2 linked regions of the Archangium violaceum genome follow. The main gene of each other region encodes a partner of the protein of the gene in region 2 in a complex. Links are inferred from orthologs where the notes say so. Each region holds a gene or a part of one and is shown on either strand. Other genes may lie near its edges.

Region 1 (5,416 bases), 2.2 Mb from region 2 along the record:
CGTTTCGGCATGCCGTCCCCTTTGCTGATGGAGAACGCCGGCCGGTTCCTCGCGGACGCGGCGCGCGAGCTGGGCGCCCCGGAGGGGCGGTACGTGGTGGTGTGCGGGCCGGGCAACAACGGCGGGGACGGGCTGGTGGCGGCGCGCTTCCTCCACGCCGCCGGGCTCCCCGTGACGCTGGTGCTGGTGGGCGACAGGGCGAAGCTGACGCCCGAGTCGAAGCGCAACCTGCACGCGCTCGGGCCCTCGGGGATTCAGCCCCAGCCGCTCGGGGCGGTGGCGGAGCCTCGGGGCGGGGACGTGGTGGTGGACGCGCTCTTCGGCACGGGGCTCACGCGGGCTCCGGCCGGGGAGTTCGCCGAGGCCATCCAGCACATGCTCCGCTGGCGCGCGGCGGGCGCGAAGGTGGTGGCCGCAGACATCCCCTCGGGGCTGCACACGGACACCGGCGAGCCCTTCTCTCCCTGCGTGGAGGCGGACGTCACCGTCACCTTCGGCTTCCTCAAGCAGGGGCAGGTGCTGGAGCCCGGCGCCACCCTGTGCGGCGAGCTGCGGTGCGTGGACATCGGCATTCCTCCCGAGGCCGCCGAGCCCCACCCGGGCGTGGAGCTGTTCCTCGTCGAGGAGTCGGATGCGCGAGGGGCCATCGCTCCGCGCCGCTCGGACACGCACAAGGGCACCTACGGGCACGTGCTGGTGGTGGCCGGCAGCCACGGCAAGTCCGGCGCGGCGGCCATGTCCGCCCTGGGAGCGCTGCGCGCGGGCGCGGGGCTCGTCACCGTGGCCACCCGCTCCGAGGTGGTGGAGTCGGTGCTGGGCCATGCGCCCGAGGTGATGGGGTGGCCGTTGGAGAACCGGGGGCCGCTCGGCATGGCGGACCTGGAGCCCCTGCTGGAGGCGGCGGAGAAGAAGGACGTGCTCGTCGTGGGGCCCGGCATCCCCCGGGGCCCGGAGACGACGAAGCTCCTGGGCGAGCTGCTCTCGCGCGTGGATGCGCCCGCGGTGCTGGACGCGGACGCGCTCAACGCCGTGGCCACGGACCTGGACGTGCTGCGCCGGGCGAAGGGGCCGCTGGTGCTCACCCCGCACCCGGGCGAGATGTCCCGGCTCACGGGCGTGCCCACGAAGGATCTCCAGAAGGCCCGCGTGGAGGTGGCGCGGGACTTCGCGCGCACGCACGGGGTGACGCTGGTGCTCAAGGGCGCTCGGACGCTCATCGCTCACGCGGATGGCTCCGTGTACGTCAACCCCACCGGCAACCCGGGCATGGCCACCGGAGGCATGGGGGACGTGCTGAGCGGCGTGCTGGGCGCGCTGCTGGGACAGGGCCTGAAGCTCCCCGAGGCCGCCTGGACTGCGGTCTACGCGCACGGGCTGTCGGCGGACCTGATGGTGGCCCGGCGCGGCAGGCTGGGGTTGATCGCCACGGACGTGGCCAAGGGGATGTGCAACGTGTGGACGAGGTGGAACCGATGAGCGCGCCCTCGCTGGGCCGCACGGTGCTGTCGGGCTCGCCCGAGGAGACGCACCGGCTGGGAGTCCGGCTCGGGGAGCTGCTCCAGCCGGGGGACTTCGTGGGCCTGGTGGGCGACCTGGGCGCGGGCAAGACGCACCTGGTGCGCGGCGTGGCCGAGGGCGCGGGCGTGTCGCGCTCGGAGGTGGCCAGCCCCACCTTCGCCATCGTCTACCCCTACCGGGGCCGGGTGCCGCTCTACCACGCGGACCTCTACCGGCTGGCCGACTACGACGAGCTGTACGCCACGGGCTTCCTGGACCTGGTGGGCGGGGACGGCGCGGTGCTGGTGGAGTGGCTGGACAGGGTTCCGGAGGCCGCGCCCCGCGAGTACCTGCGCATCACCCTCCGGGACACCGGCGAGGAGTCGCGCGAGCTGGTGGCCGAGGCCTGGGGCTCGCGGCCCGCGGCGCTGCTGAAGGCGTGGCTGGGGTAGGGGACTTCAGCTGGTCGTCGTCGCCCTGGCGGACTTCGGGCCTGGTTCCGGAGTCCGCCTGCGGGTCTGGCGGGGGCGCCAGAGAGCATTCCAGCGGACAGTGGGAGGCCGCCATCCTGGGCAGAGCCTCCCGGTCCCTGGGTATCTTCCGCCCCATGCCCCTCTCCCACGCAGCGAAGTGGCTCCTGGTGGTTGTCCCGCTGGCCGGCGCGGTGCTGGCCGGGTGTGGCGCCATCGAGCCTCCCCCTCAGCAGCATCCCCATGCCACCGTCACCTTCGAGGTGACCGTCCCTGCCGACACTCCGGCCGACGCGGTCGTCCTCGTGGTGGGCTCGGACCCCTCACTCGGGACGGACACGGCTCAGGGCTTCCAACTCCGCCGTCAGCGTGAGCGGCTCTATTCGGGCTCGGTGCGCCTCGCGGTGGGCTCGGAGGTGTCCTTCGAGCTCTGGGTGGGTGACGCGTGGCGCCCCGAGCTCGCCATGGACGGCTCGCCCATGTCCCGCCACACCTTCCGGGTGGAGGGGGACATGACGGTGCCCGCCACCGTGGCTCGCTGGGGCGCTCCGAGCAGCGGTCCCCCGCCGAGGGAATGAGGGCGAGGACCCCTGGTCCGAGCCCACATCTCCCCATACGTCAGCTTCGATGTTGGAGATTTCAAATGAGCAACGGCCCCGATTCCAGACGCCCCCGGCCCTGGCGTGTGCTCATCGTCGATGACGATGCCGCCAGTCGGAGGACGGCATCGGCGCTGCTGTCACCCGCCGGTTACGAGGTGGTCTTCGCCATCAACGGCGAAGAGGCGCTGGCCGTCGTGGGCGAGGCTCACCCCGACCTGGTGCTGCTGGACGTGATGATGCCGGGTCTGGACGGCATCGAGGTCTGCCGCCGCCTGCGCGAGCGCTCGGGGAAGGACTACGTCCCCATCATCCTCCTCACGGCGTTGGATGGGAGGCGAGAGGTCGTCCTCGGGCTCGAGGCCGGCGCCGATGACTTCCTCACCAAGCCGGTGCATGGGGCGGAGCTGCGTGCCCGCGTGGCCAACCTCCTCAAGGTGCGCGCCTACCACCAGCTCCTCACCACGCAGCGCGACAGCGCCCTGGCCACCGTGGACGAGCTGCGCCAGCAGATCCTCCAGGCCGATCGCCTGGCGACGCTCGGCACCTTCGCCGCCGGCGTCAGTCACGAGCTCAACAACATCGCCCAGGTCCTCAATAGCGCCGTGGACGAGCTGCCTCCCCAGCCGCCCGCTCCCGAGGACGCGGACGCCCGGGACACGCGCGAGGTGCTCGCGATGGCGACCCGTCACGTCACCGAGCTGGCCCGGACCATCCTCCGCATGGCCCGCCCCCAGGAGGAGGCCACGCCCCTGGCGGACCTGGGGCGGACGCTCGGTGAGGTGCGCGACATGCTGCGCCTCACGGGCCGCGCCCGGCACGTGCGCCTGTCGCTCGAGCTGCCCGAGACCCCCTGTGTCATCCAGGCCAGCCCGGTGCATGCGCAGCAGGTGTTCCTCAACCTCCTCGCCAACGCCGCGGATGCCCTGTCCGGGACGGCCCAACCGGAGATCCAGGTCGGCGTGCGCCACGTTCCCGGAGGGCATATCGAGGCGTGGGTCCAGGACAATGGCCCCGGCATGAGCGAGGAGGTGCTCGCCCGCGTCTTCGAGCCCTTCTTCACCACCAAGCCCGCCGGTCAGGGCACGGGGCTGGGTTTGCCCGTCGTCAAACAGCTCGTAGAGTCGTGGGGTGGACATCTCCACCTCCACAGCCGGCCGGGGCATGGCACCCGCGTCGTCGTGGAAGCCCGGGCGGCCCCCTCGCTCGCCACTTCCTCCTCTTCCGTTTCGAGTCTCCCTCCGTGAATCCGCCTCCCGCCTCCCCCTCGTCACCGGCCTTGATGCTCGTCACCAATGAGGCCGGACGCGTCCTCTCCAGTTGTGGCAGGCAGGAGGGATTGTCCGGCACGGCCTTGGAGGGGCGCACGCTGGCGGAGCTCTTCGGAGAAGAACCCTCGCGCCAGTTGCTGGCGGGGAGACCCGACTCCCTCGGCCTCTCGCGAGGGGGGCCCACTCCCGAGGAGGGCGGCGAGCCCTCCGTGTGGCATCTGCGGAGCCAGCCGCTCGTGGGGGGTGGCGTGCTCGTCTCCGTGAGCATACCGGAAGCGCTGGCCAGCGAAGTGCCGGCCGCCTGGGAGCGCCGCATCAGCCGCAGGCTGCTCAGCTCGAACGAGGATCTCCTCGGCCAGCAGCGCGCCTTCATGCTGTCCATCCTCGACGCGGACCCCAGCCTCGTCTACGTGACGGACCGCCAGGGCCGCTTCGTCTTCGCCAACAAGGCGCTGGCGGATGCGTACGCCACCACGCCAGACGAAATCGTCCTCCACCGTCCCGCGGAGATGCACTCCAACCAGGAGGAGCTCGAGGTCTTCGCGGACGTGGACCAGCGCGTGTTCACCACCGGGGCCGAGGCCCGGCAGCTCGAGCGCTTCACCAAGCCGGATGGCACCGTCGGCTGGTACGACACGCTCAAGCGGCCCCTCCTGGCTCCCAGTGGGGAGCTGTTCGTGCTCGGCATCACGGTGGAGATCACCGAGCGGGTGCGCGTGGAGCAGCAGTTGCACGACGCCAAACAGCGCCTGGAACTGGCGGTGGGGGCGGGGAGCCTCGGCCTGTGGGACTGGACCGTCGGTGAGGACCACGTCTACTACTCGCCCACCTGGAAGGCACAGCTCGGCTACGAGGAACACGAGCTGCCCGACACCTTCGCCACCTGGAAGGACAACATCCACCCGGAGGACGTGGAGAACGCGCTCCAGACGTTCCAGCAGCACGTGACGGATGCGTCACGCGGCGACCGCTTCATGAGCGAGTTCCGCATGCGGACCAAGGACGGCTCCTGGCGGTGGATCGCCGGTTACGGCCTGGTGGTGCGCAACGAGAAGGGCCTGGGGGTGCGCATCACGGGCTACCACCTGGACATCTCCGAGCGCAGACAGCGCGAGCAGGAGGCGGAGCTGCGGCGGGACAACGCGCGGCTGGCGCACCTGGCGCGGATGAAGGACGAGTTCCTCGCCAACATGAGCCACGAGCTGCGCACCCCGCTCAACGCGGTGCTGGGCCAGGCCGAGGCCATGGCCGAGGGCATCTTCGGGCCGGTGACGGAGCAGCAGCGCGGCTCGCTGCAGACGATCGAGGAGAGTGGCCGCCACCTGCTGTCGCTCATCAACGACGTGCTCGACATCGCCAAGAGCAACGCGGGGCACCTGGAGCTGGACTTCGAGGAGGTGCCCGTGGAGGAGGTGAGCCAGGAGAGCCTGCGGCTGGTGCGCGAGCAGGCGCGGCGCAAGAAGATCTCCGTGGCGTACTCCAGCGACGGCGAGGTGCAGTATCTGCGCGCGGACCGGCGGCGGCTGAGGCAGATCCTCATCAACCTGCTGAGCAACGCGATGAAGTTCACCCGGGAAGG
Region 2 (7,410 bases):
CGGGGATGCTGGCGCGGACGATGGCGGAGACGACCCCGGCGAACTCGGCGCCTCCCTCCAGCTTCACCGCTCCGACCTTGCCCTCCGCGACCAGGCGGCCGGCGTTGCGCACCGCGTCCTCCACCGACACCTGGTAGCTCATGAAGGGCATGTCACCCACCACGAGCGCCCGCTTCGTTCCGCGGACCACCGCAGCCGAGTGGTACACCATCTGGTCCATCGTGACCGGGAGGGTCGAGTCATGCCCCTGGACGACCATGCCCAGGGAGTCACCCACGAGCAGTACGTCGGCTCCGGCGTCATCGAAGACCCGGGCGAAGGTGGCATCGTAGGCGGTGACCATGCAGATCTTCTGGCCGCTCTGCTTCAGGCGCTTCAGCGTATGGATGGTGACCTTGTCCTTCACGGTTCACCTCCTCTGAGAGTGAGAGTTCAACGTCCCGCGGTGAATCGACGGACACCCCTCGCAGTCCCCATGGGGGATCGACGGGAGCAGCCGTCCAGGACACTCTAACGCGCTCCGGAGCGCCGCGGGGACTTCTCGTGAAGGCTGGCGGGCATCCGGGCGCCACTCAGGGCCGCTTGCTGCCCGTGGGCAGGTAGTGCTGGGTGCCCTGACGCGCCCGGTCAATGGCGCCCAGCAGCCCCTTGAGGTCCCCCTCGTTGTGGACGAAGTCGATGTCCGAGGTGTCCACCACCAGCAGCGGCGTCTCCGTGTAATGGGAGAAGAAGTCGTTGTAGGCGTGGACGAGCTCCTCCAGGTAGCCGGCGTCGAACTGACGCTCGAACTCCCGGCCGCGCTTCTTGATGCGGTAGAGCAGCACGTCCAGCCGGGCCTGCAGGTAGATGACGAGGTCGGGCTTCGTCACGCGCGGGGTGAGCGCCTCGAAGACGCGCTCGTAGAGGCTCAGCTCGTGCGAGTCCAGCGTCAGGCACGCGAAGATGCGGTCCTTGGCGAACAGGTAGTCGCTCACCGTCACCGAGTTGAAGAGATCCTGCTGGACCAGCTCCTCCTGCTGCCGGAAGCGCGAGAGCAGGAAGAAGAGCTGCGTCTGGAAGGCGTACTTCTGCCGGTCCGCGTAGAAGTTGGCGAGGAAGGGATTCTCCTCGACGATCTCGAAGATACGCCGGGCCCCGAAGCGCTCGGCGAGGATGTTGGAGAGGCTCGTCTTGCCGACGCCGATGGGCCCCTCGACCACGATGTAGCGGTTGTCCATCCGCTTCGAGACCTCCACCTCGCGAGAAACGGGGCGCGGAATAGAACACGGGAGTGGCGACCGGGCAATGATCCGGCTCGCGAGGCCATCACCACCCTTGACGCCTCGGTGGACGTCCACTACCAGGGACTCACGCGCGGTGCGGGACAGGTGGACCGTGCGGGGACCGAGGGAGATGAATCGAAGGCAGCGGGCGAAGACGGTCATCGAGCTGGAACCACGCCGCACGGCGTCCACCGAAACGACGAAGGCCCCCGAGCGGGTGGTGGAAGCCGATCCGCTCTATGGCGTGGCCCTCCTCAAGACGGCCCTGGAGCTCAAGCGCCGGCAGGACGGCACCCCGGAGGAGATCCTCCGTGGCGTGCTCGCGCGCATGCGGCTGTCCGAGGAGGACTTCCGCGCCTGGCTGTCCCAACAGGGCGGACTGCTGAAGGTGCTCGGCGGCGAGGAGTCCTGAGCCGCTAACGCGCGGCCACCCAGGACTGCAGCGCGGTGTCCACCGCGTTGCCGAGCGACTTGCAGAAGGCGTACTCGGTGCGCAGCCGCTCCACGGGAGTGGCCGCCTCGAAGCGGCGCGTCTCGAAGAAGAGCGCGTACACCACCTGGTCGCCCACCTTCGAGCGGATGCCGAGGTACTCCCCCTGCACGTCCATCTGCGGCAGCAGCATCCGCTCCAGCGAGCGGTAGACGCGGGCCATGTCCCGGGTGGCCCCGACGAAGGCGTTCTCGTCGAGGAGGGGAATCGGGCTGGAGTCACCCCAACGCAGCAGCACCTCCCCATCGGGGCGGGCGAACACCGCGTACACCACTCCGAAACGGTGGAGTACCGGTTCCAGGGCCTCCAGGGGCAGGGGTCTCATCATCCTCTCCAACGCCCCTCTCGTTAGCACCAGGATCCGTGGGACGCCAGATTGGCGCTACCGCGCCACCGGCCCCAGCGCGCGCTCGATGGCGGCGAACTCCTCGGGAGAGAGCGTCTCCGCGCGCCGGGTCGGATCGATGCCCGCCGTCTCCAGCGCCTTCTGCACCTGCTCCGTCGTGCCCAGCGACTTGTCCGACTTGAGCGAGTTGAAGAGCGTCTTGCGCCGCTGAGCGAAGCCCGCCTTCACCAGACGGATGTAGCGCGCGCCGTCCACCACCTGCGCCAGGGGCGCGGGCCGCCGCGTCAGCCGCAGCACCGCCGAGTCCACCTTGGGCGGCGGATGGAAGCGCCGGGCGTCGATGTCGAAGAGGTGCTCGGACTCGAAGTACAGGCCGAGGATGGCGGTGAGCAGGCCGTACTCGCGCCCGCCCGGCTCGGCCGAGAGGCGATCCACCACTTCCTTCTGGAGGGTGAAGACGGCGCGCGTCACGTGGTCGCGCTGCTCCAGAACCTGGAAGAGGATGGAGCTCGTCAGGTGGTACGGGAGGTTGCCCGCCACCTTCAGCTCGGGGACACCCGCCACCTCGGCGAAGTCCACCGTGGCCGCGTTGCCGGACACCACGCGCACGCCGGGGATGGCCTCCTTCTCCAGCACCGCCACCATGTCGCGGTCCTTCTCCACCGCGGTGACGCGTGCCCCCGTGGCCGCGAGGAAGCGCGTGAGGTGCCCCAGGCCCGGGCCCAGCTCCACCACCGGCTCGCCCTCGCGCAGCTCCAGCGCGTCGGCGATGGCCTCCAATATCTGCGGATCTCCGAGGAAGTTCTGCCCCCAGCTGTGCTTGGCCCTCAGGCCATGGCGCTGGAGGATGTCACGTGGCGTATCCACTCGCGGCTCCCTTCACCTTCACATGCGCCAGGCCGGGTCCGCGGACAGACTGAAGTCGCCGCGCAGGCCCCGACGCCAGGCCTCGTAACCCGCCACGGCGATCATCGCGCCATTGTCCGTGCACAACCGCACCGGCGGGAGGTACAGCTTCAGGTTGCGATCCTCGGCGCGCTCCAGGCTCAGCGAGCGCAGGCGCGAGTTGGCCGCAACGCCCCCGCACACCACCAGGCGCTTCAAGCCCAGCCGGCGCGCGGCGGCGACGAACTTCTTCGACAGCGCGTCCGCCACGGCCTCCTGGAAGGAGGCGCACAGATCCGCCAGCTCCTGCCCCTGGGGCACGCCGTGCTTGCGCACGTGCTGCAGCACCGCCGTCTTCAATCCGGAGAAGGACCAGTCGAAATTCTCCGAGCCGGGCAGCGCGCGGGGGAAGCGGATGGCCTCGGGGTTGCCCTTCTGCGCGAGCTGGTCGATGGGCAGCCCGCCCGGGTACGGCAGACCGAGGATGCGCGCCGTCTTGTCGTAGGCCTCGCCGGCGGCGTCGTCCCGGGTGCTGCCCACCAGCCGGTAGCGGCCGTAGTCCTGCACCTCGTAGAGGCTGGTGTGGCCGCCGGAGACGACGAGCCCGAGGAACGGAGGCTCCGGGGCGTCCTCCAGCAGGCGGCTGGCGAGCAGGTGCCCCTCGAGGTGGTTGGCCCCGACGAAGGGCTTGCCGGTGGCGAGGCTCAGCGACTTGGCTACCTGCACGCCCACCAGGAGCGCGCCGATGAGGCCGGGCCCGGAGGTGACGGCGATGAGGTCCACGTCATCGAGCGTCTTGCCGGCCCGGGTGAGGGCCTCGTGCAGGACGGGCATGACCTGGACGACGTGGTTGCGGCTGGCGAGCTCCGGCACCACCCCACCCCAGCGGCGGTGGATGTCCACCTGGGTGGAGACGACGTCGGAGAGCGCGCGCCGACCGTCCTCCACGACGGCGGCGGCGGTCTCATCACAGGAGGTTTCGAGTCCGAGTACGAGCAAGGGCTGCCTCTCTACCAGGAGCCCAGCCGTCCGACTACTGGCCGAGCTGCTTGAGCGCGGCGCGAACCTCGGAAGCGGACGACCCAGAGGGCTCCAGCAGGAGATACTGCTTGTAGGCGTCGATCGCCTTCTTTTCCTGATTGGTGAACTGCCGGGCCATGCCCAGGTGCACCCAGGCCTGGGCATTCCTGGGCTGCGCCTTCACCACCTCTTCCAGCAGCTTGGAGGCGTCGCGGTAGCCCGCGCTGCTGGTGGTGTCGCCACGAACCAGGGAGATGCCCAGACCGGCCTTGGCCTCGGCCGAGTCCGGCTTGAGGGCGAGCGCCTTGCGGTAGGTGATGGCCGCCGTCTTGTAGCGGTTGGCCGACATGAGCTTCTTGGCCCGGCGCGCCAGCTCGGCGTACTGGGCCTCGGGGCTCAGCTTCTGCGCCTCGACCTGCTCCGGCTCGTCGTCCTTCTCGTCATCCTCGGCGGGCGGAGTGCCCGTCGCGGCAACGGCGGGCTGCTCGGTGGGCTTGGGAGCCTCCGGCGTCCCGGTTGCGGTGGTCGGCTGCTCCGGCTGGGCGGGAGGCGTCTCGGGCGGCTTGTTCTCGGGTGCCTTCGCCTCGGGCGCCTTGTTCTCGGGCTCCGGCGCCTTCACCTGCTCGGTGGGAGCGGGCTTCGTCTCCTGGGGCGGAGGCGGGGGCTGGTCCGAGCCGCTTCCTTGACTGAACACCACCGCGGCCCCCACGGCGATCGCCGCGACCGCGAGTCCGACGAAGAGGCCGGTGCGCTTCGGCTTCGGCAGCTGCACGTCCTCGTCATCGACCGCCGGAGCCTTCTTCTGGGGCTGCGCGGGCGTGGCCTTGGGCTGCGTCACCGGGCGCGACCTGGGCTCCTCCGCGGGCTTGCTGACGACCTGAGGCTCAGCCGGCTTGGGCTCGGGCTTGGGCTCCTCGGCGGGCTTGGACGCGACGAGCTCGGGGGCCGTGGGCGCGCCATGGCCCGGGTAGGGCGGGAGCGCGAACTGCTGGGGCTTCTCGGCCGGCGTCGCCACCACGGGCGGCTGGGCCGCGACGGGCGCGGGCGCGGGCGCCTCCTGGACCGGGGTGGAGGGCTTCAGACCCGACACCAACGTCACCTCCTCGGCCGGAGTCGCGGGCTCGGGAGGAGGCACGGGCGGGAACGGATTGGGGCCCACGGCGGCCCCACCGAAGATGGGGCCACGTGGCGAGGCCGCGGATGCCGACGGCTCCGCGGGGGCCACGGGAATCGCGGGAGCGGGCGTGGAAGCGGGCTCGTCGAAGGCCGCGAGCGCGTTGGAGGCCGCGGACGCGCTGGAGGGCACGGGAGCGCTGGGACTCGCCGGTGCGCGGGGAGCCGGAGACCAACCCGGACCCCAACCTCCCGCCGAGCCGATGCCGTCCACGTCCACCCGGTTCCAGTCGAGCAGCAGGCTGCGCCGCTCCAACTCCTTGGCACGGTGGGCCGGCGCGGGATCCACGAGGAACGCCGAGCCCTCGGCCGTGCGCGGAGGAGCGATGATGTCCTCCGTCTCGGGGAGGTTGTTCTGCGCGCGCCGCCGGGCCTCGAAGACGACGACGTTGGCGGGCTGCGGCTGCACCTCGGCCTGAGCCTGCACCTGCGGCTCCGGCACGGACACGGGGGCCACCACGGGAGGCACGGGCCGCGGAGGCTCGGCCACCACCGGCGCCACCACGGGCACCGGCTCCGGCACGACCACGGGCGCCACGGGCTCCGGCGCGGGCTCGGCGGGAGCGCTCGGCGCCGGCGCGTTGTGGAGCCACTCCTCGATGCCGGGCTTGCCGCTCTGCACGGGCTCCTGCGAGACACTGCCCAGCTCGCGGATGAGGCCCTCGAAGTACAGCTTGCTGATGATGCCCAGCGCGGCCAAGTCGTCGAAGTCCGAGTCCTCCACCACCCGGCTCAGGTTGCGCTTGCCGTCGAAGAGGCGCAGCAGCCCGTTGACCTCGTCCGGAATCTCCGAGAGGCGCTCGGCGAGCTGGTGGTAGTCGATCTCGAACACCGTCTCCAGCGGGGGCAGTTGCTCGAGCATGCGGCCCCACTCGTCCAGCCGGCGCATGCCCTCCATGAGCAGGCCCTGGGTGGAGACCTCGATGCGCTCGGGGCGGTCCAGCGCGGTGAACTGGACCTCGAACTCACCCTCGGTGGCGTTGAGCAGACGGTAGAAGGCGTTCTCGCCCTTGAGCCGCCCCATCTCCGCGTCGATGACGCGGCCTTCCTTGAAGTAGATGGTGGCGACCCGGTCTCCCTTGATGGAGATGGTGCCCGTCTTGCGGCCGATCTCGAACGTCTGGACCAGGTCCACCACGCCCATGTCGGCCAGGTTGCCGGCGAACCCGCCCTTGGTCGTCTCGCGCCGCTCGATCCTCTCCTTGTCCGCCTTCTGGAGGATCATCGTCACGCGCGTGACGATCTCTTTGATGTAGATGGGCTTGGTCAGGTAGTCGTCGCCACCGAGCTCCAGGCCCTTCACCTTCGCCTCGACCGCCTTCTGGTTGGTGAGGAAGACGAAGGGGATGTGCTTGTAGCGCTCGTCGGACTTGAGCGTCTTGCACAGCTCGAAGCCGTCCATCTCCGGCATCTTCGTGTCGGCGAGCACGAGGTCCGGCGGGCTGATCTGCACCTTCTCGAGCGCATCCTTGCCGTGGATCGCGGTCGTGACGGAGAAGCCGGCCTTCTTCAGGCTGACCTCCATCACACGGAGACTCTTCGGGTCACCATCGACCAGGAGCAGGTGCTGCTTGGCCACGTTCGATTGCCTTTCGCTGCGGGCTGCGGATTGGAAGGCGCCCGGCGCGGAGAAGCTCGGATGATCATGCCCGCTCTCTGGACATGTCAATGGTGGAAGGACGAGGGGACTCGTCCGGTGTCCAGGGGAACGAGCATGCGTCGCCGCTCACTCCGGACCCCTCGTCGGGGGCCCTGCCAACCAGGCGACGCTTTCCAATGGAAACGGCCGGTTGGAGGTGCTCGAGCCCCGGTGCTCAGCCGAAGATGCCGCCGCCCTTCTTGGGGGGTGGATTCTTCTTGCGCATCTCGATGAGGCGCAGCTCCTGGTTGGCCTCGAGGTGCTTGGGGTTGGCGCGGACCGCCTCGCGGAAGTGACGCTCGGCGCGGACCATGTCGCCCTCGACACGCGAGATCACCCCGAGCTGGTAATGGGCCCGATCACAGTTGGGGTCGCGCTTGAGCGCCTCGGCCATCATCTGCTTCGCCTTGGGGATGTCGGCCTTGCGCTGGGGGTCCATGTAGATGGCCCACGCGCGGGCGGCGAGGTACACGGCCTTGGGCTCGGCGTTGTAGGCGCGCTCGAAGTGGTCGGCCGCGCCCGCGAAGTCCCGCTTGCGGAAGAAGACCTCCCCCATCTTGAAGAGGTCATTGGAGTCCACACCCCCGGCGGGCTT

What was found. Proteins that work in one complex are often made in the same cells at the same time.
Region 1: the proteins of tsaD (region 2) and tsaE are in contact, whole or in part, in a crystal structure (PDB 6N9A), measured with the Thermotoga maritima proteins. The link is inferred for Archangium violaceum from one-to-one orthologs. Residues at the interface, in WP_004082750.1 of Thermotoga maritima: Cys10, Asp11, Arg49, His50, Leu82, Gly84, Gly135, Gly136, Glu154, Thr155, Leu156, Asp157, Asp158, Ser159, Glu162, Asp165, Lys166, Arg169, Leu170, Tyr175, Lys213, Thr214, Leu217, Tyr218, Gln221, Arg222, Asn324; in WP_004082108.1 of Thermotoga maritima: Leu37, Gly38, Lys46, Lys57, Val59, Lys60, Ser61, Thr63, Phe64, Thr65, Leu66, Met67, Val69, Pro71, Tyr82, Arg83, Leu84, Asp86, Asp88, Phe89, Asp93, Ile128, Asp130, Glu131, Arg134.

Annotation. Positions count from the first base shown.
Region 1 is NZ_CP069396.1:5,422,790-5,428,205, forward strand. The notes cover bases 212-3,210. They hold tsaE (tRNA (adenosine(37)-N6)-threonylcarbamoyltransferase complex ATPase subunit type 1 TsaE), read left to right. Parts: upstream 212-1,472; coding sequence 1,473-1,949; downstream 1,950-3,210. Other genes in these bases: JRI60_RS22195 (NAD(P)H-hydrate dehydratase), read left to right, coding at 212-1,476; JRI60_RS22205 (hypothetical protein), read left to right, coding at 2,105-2,545; JRI60_RS22210 (sensor histidine kinase), read left to right, coding at 2,611-3,210. In the rest of the region: more of JRI60_RS22195, read left to right, coding at 1-211; more of JRI60_RS22210, read left to right, coding at 3,211-3,813; JRI60_RS22215 (hybrid sensor histidine kinase/response regulator), read left to right, coding at 3,810-5,416. UniProt on the Escherichia coli protein: Required for the formation of a threonylcarbamoyl group on adenosine at position 37 (t(6)A37) in tRNAs that read codons beginning with adenine.
Region 2 is NZ_CP069396.1:3,266,197-3,273,606, reverse strand. What follows is about bases 1,984-4,912. They hold tsaD (tRNA (adenosine(37)-N6)-threonylcarbamoyltransferase complex transferase subunit TsaD), read right to left. Parts: upstream 3,983-4,912; coding sequence 2,984-3,982; downstream 1,984-2,983. Other genes in these bases: JRI60_RS13605 (response regulator), read right to left, coding at 4,017-4,912; rsmA (16S rRNA (adenine(1518)-N(6)/adenine(1519)-N(6))-dimethyltransferase RsmA), read right to left, coding at 2,135-2,965; JRI60_RS13620 (hypothetical protein), read right to left, coding at 1,984-2,077. In the rest of the region: panB (3-methyl-2-oxobutanoate hydroxymethyltransferase), read right to left, coding at 1-406; JRI60_RS13630 (deoxynucleoside kinase), read right to left, coding at 573-1,217; JRI60_RS13625 (hypothetical protein), read left to right, coding at 1,393-1,674; more of JRI60_RS13620, read right to left, coding at 1,679-1,983; more of JRI60_RS13605, read right to left, coding at 4,913-6,755; JRI60_RS55100 (DnaJ domain-containing protein), read right to left, coding at 6,991-7,410.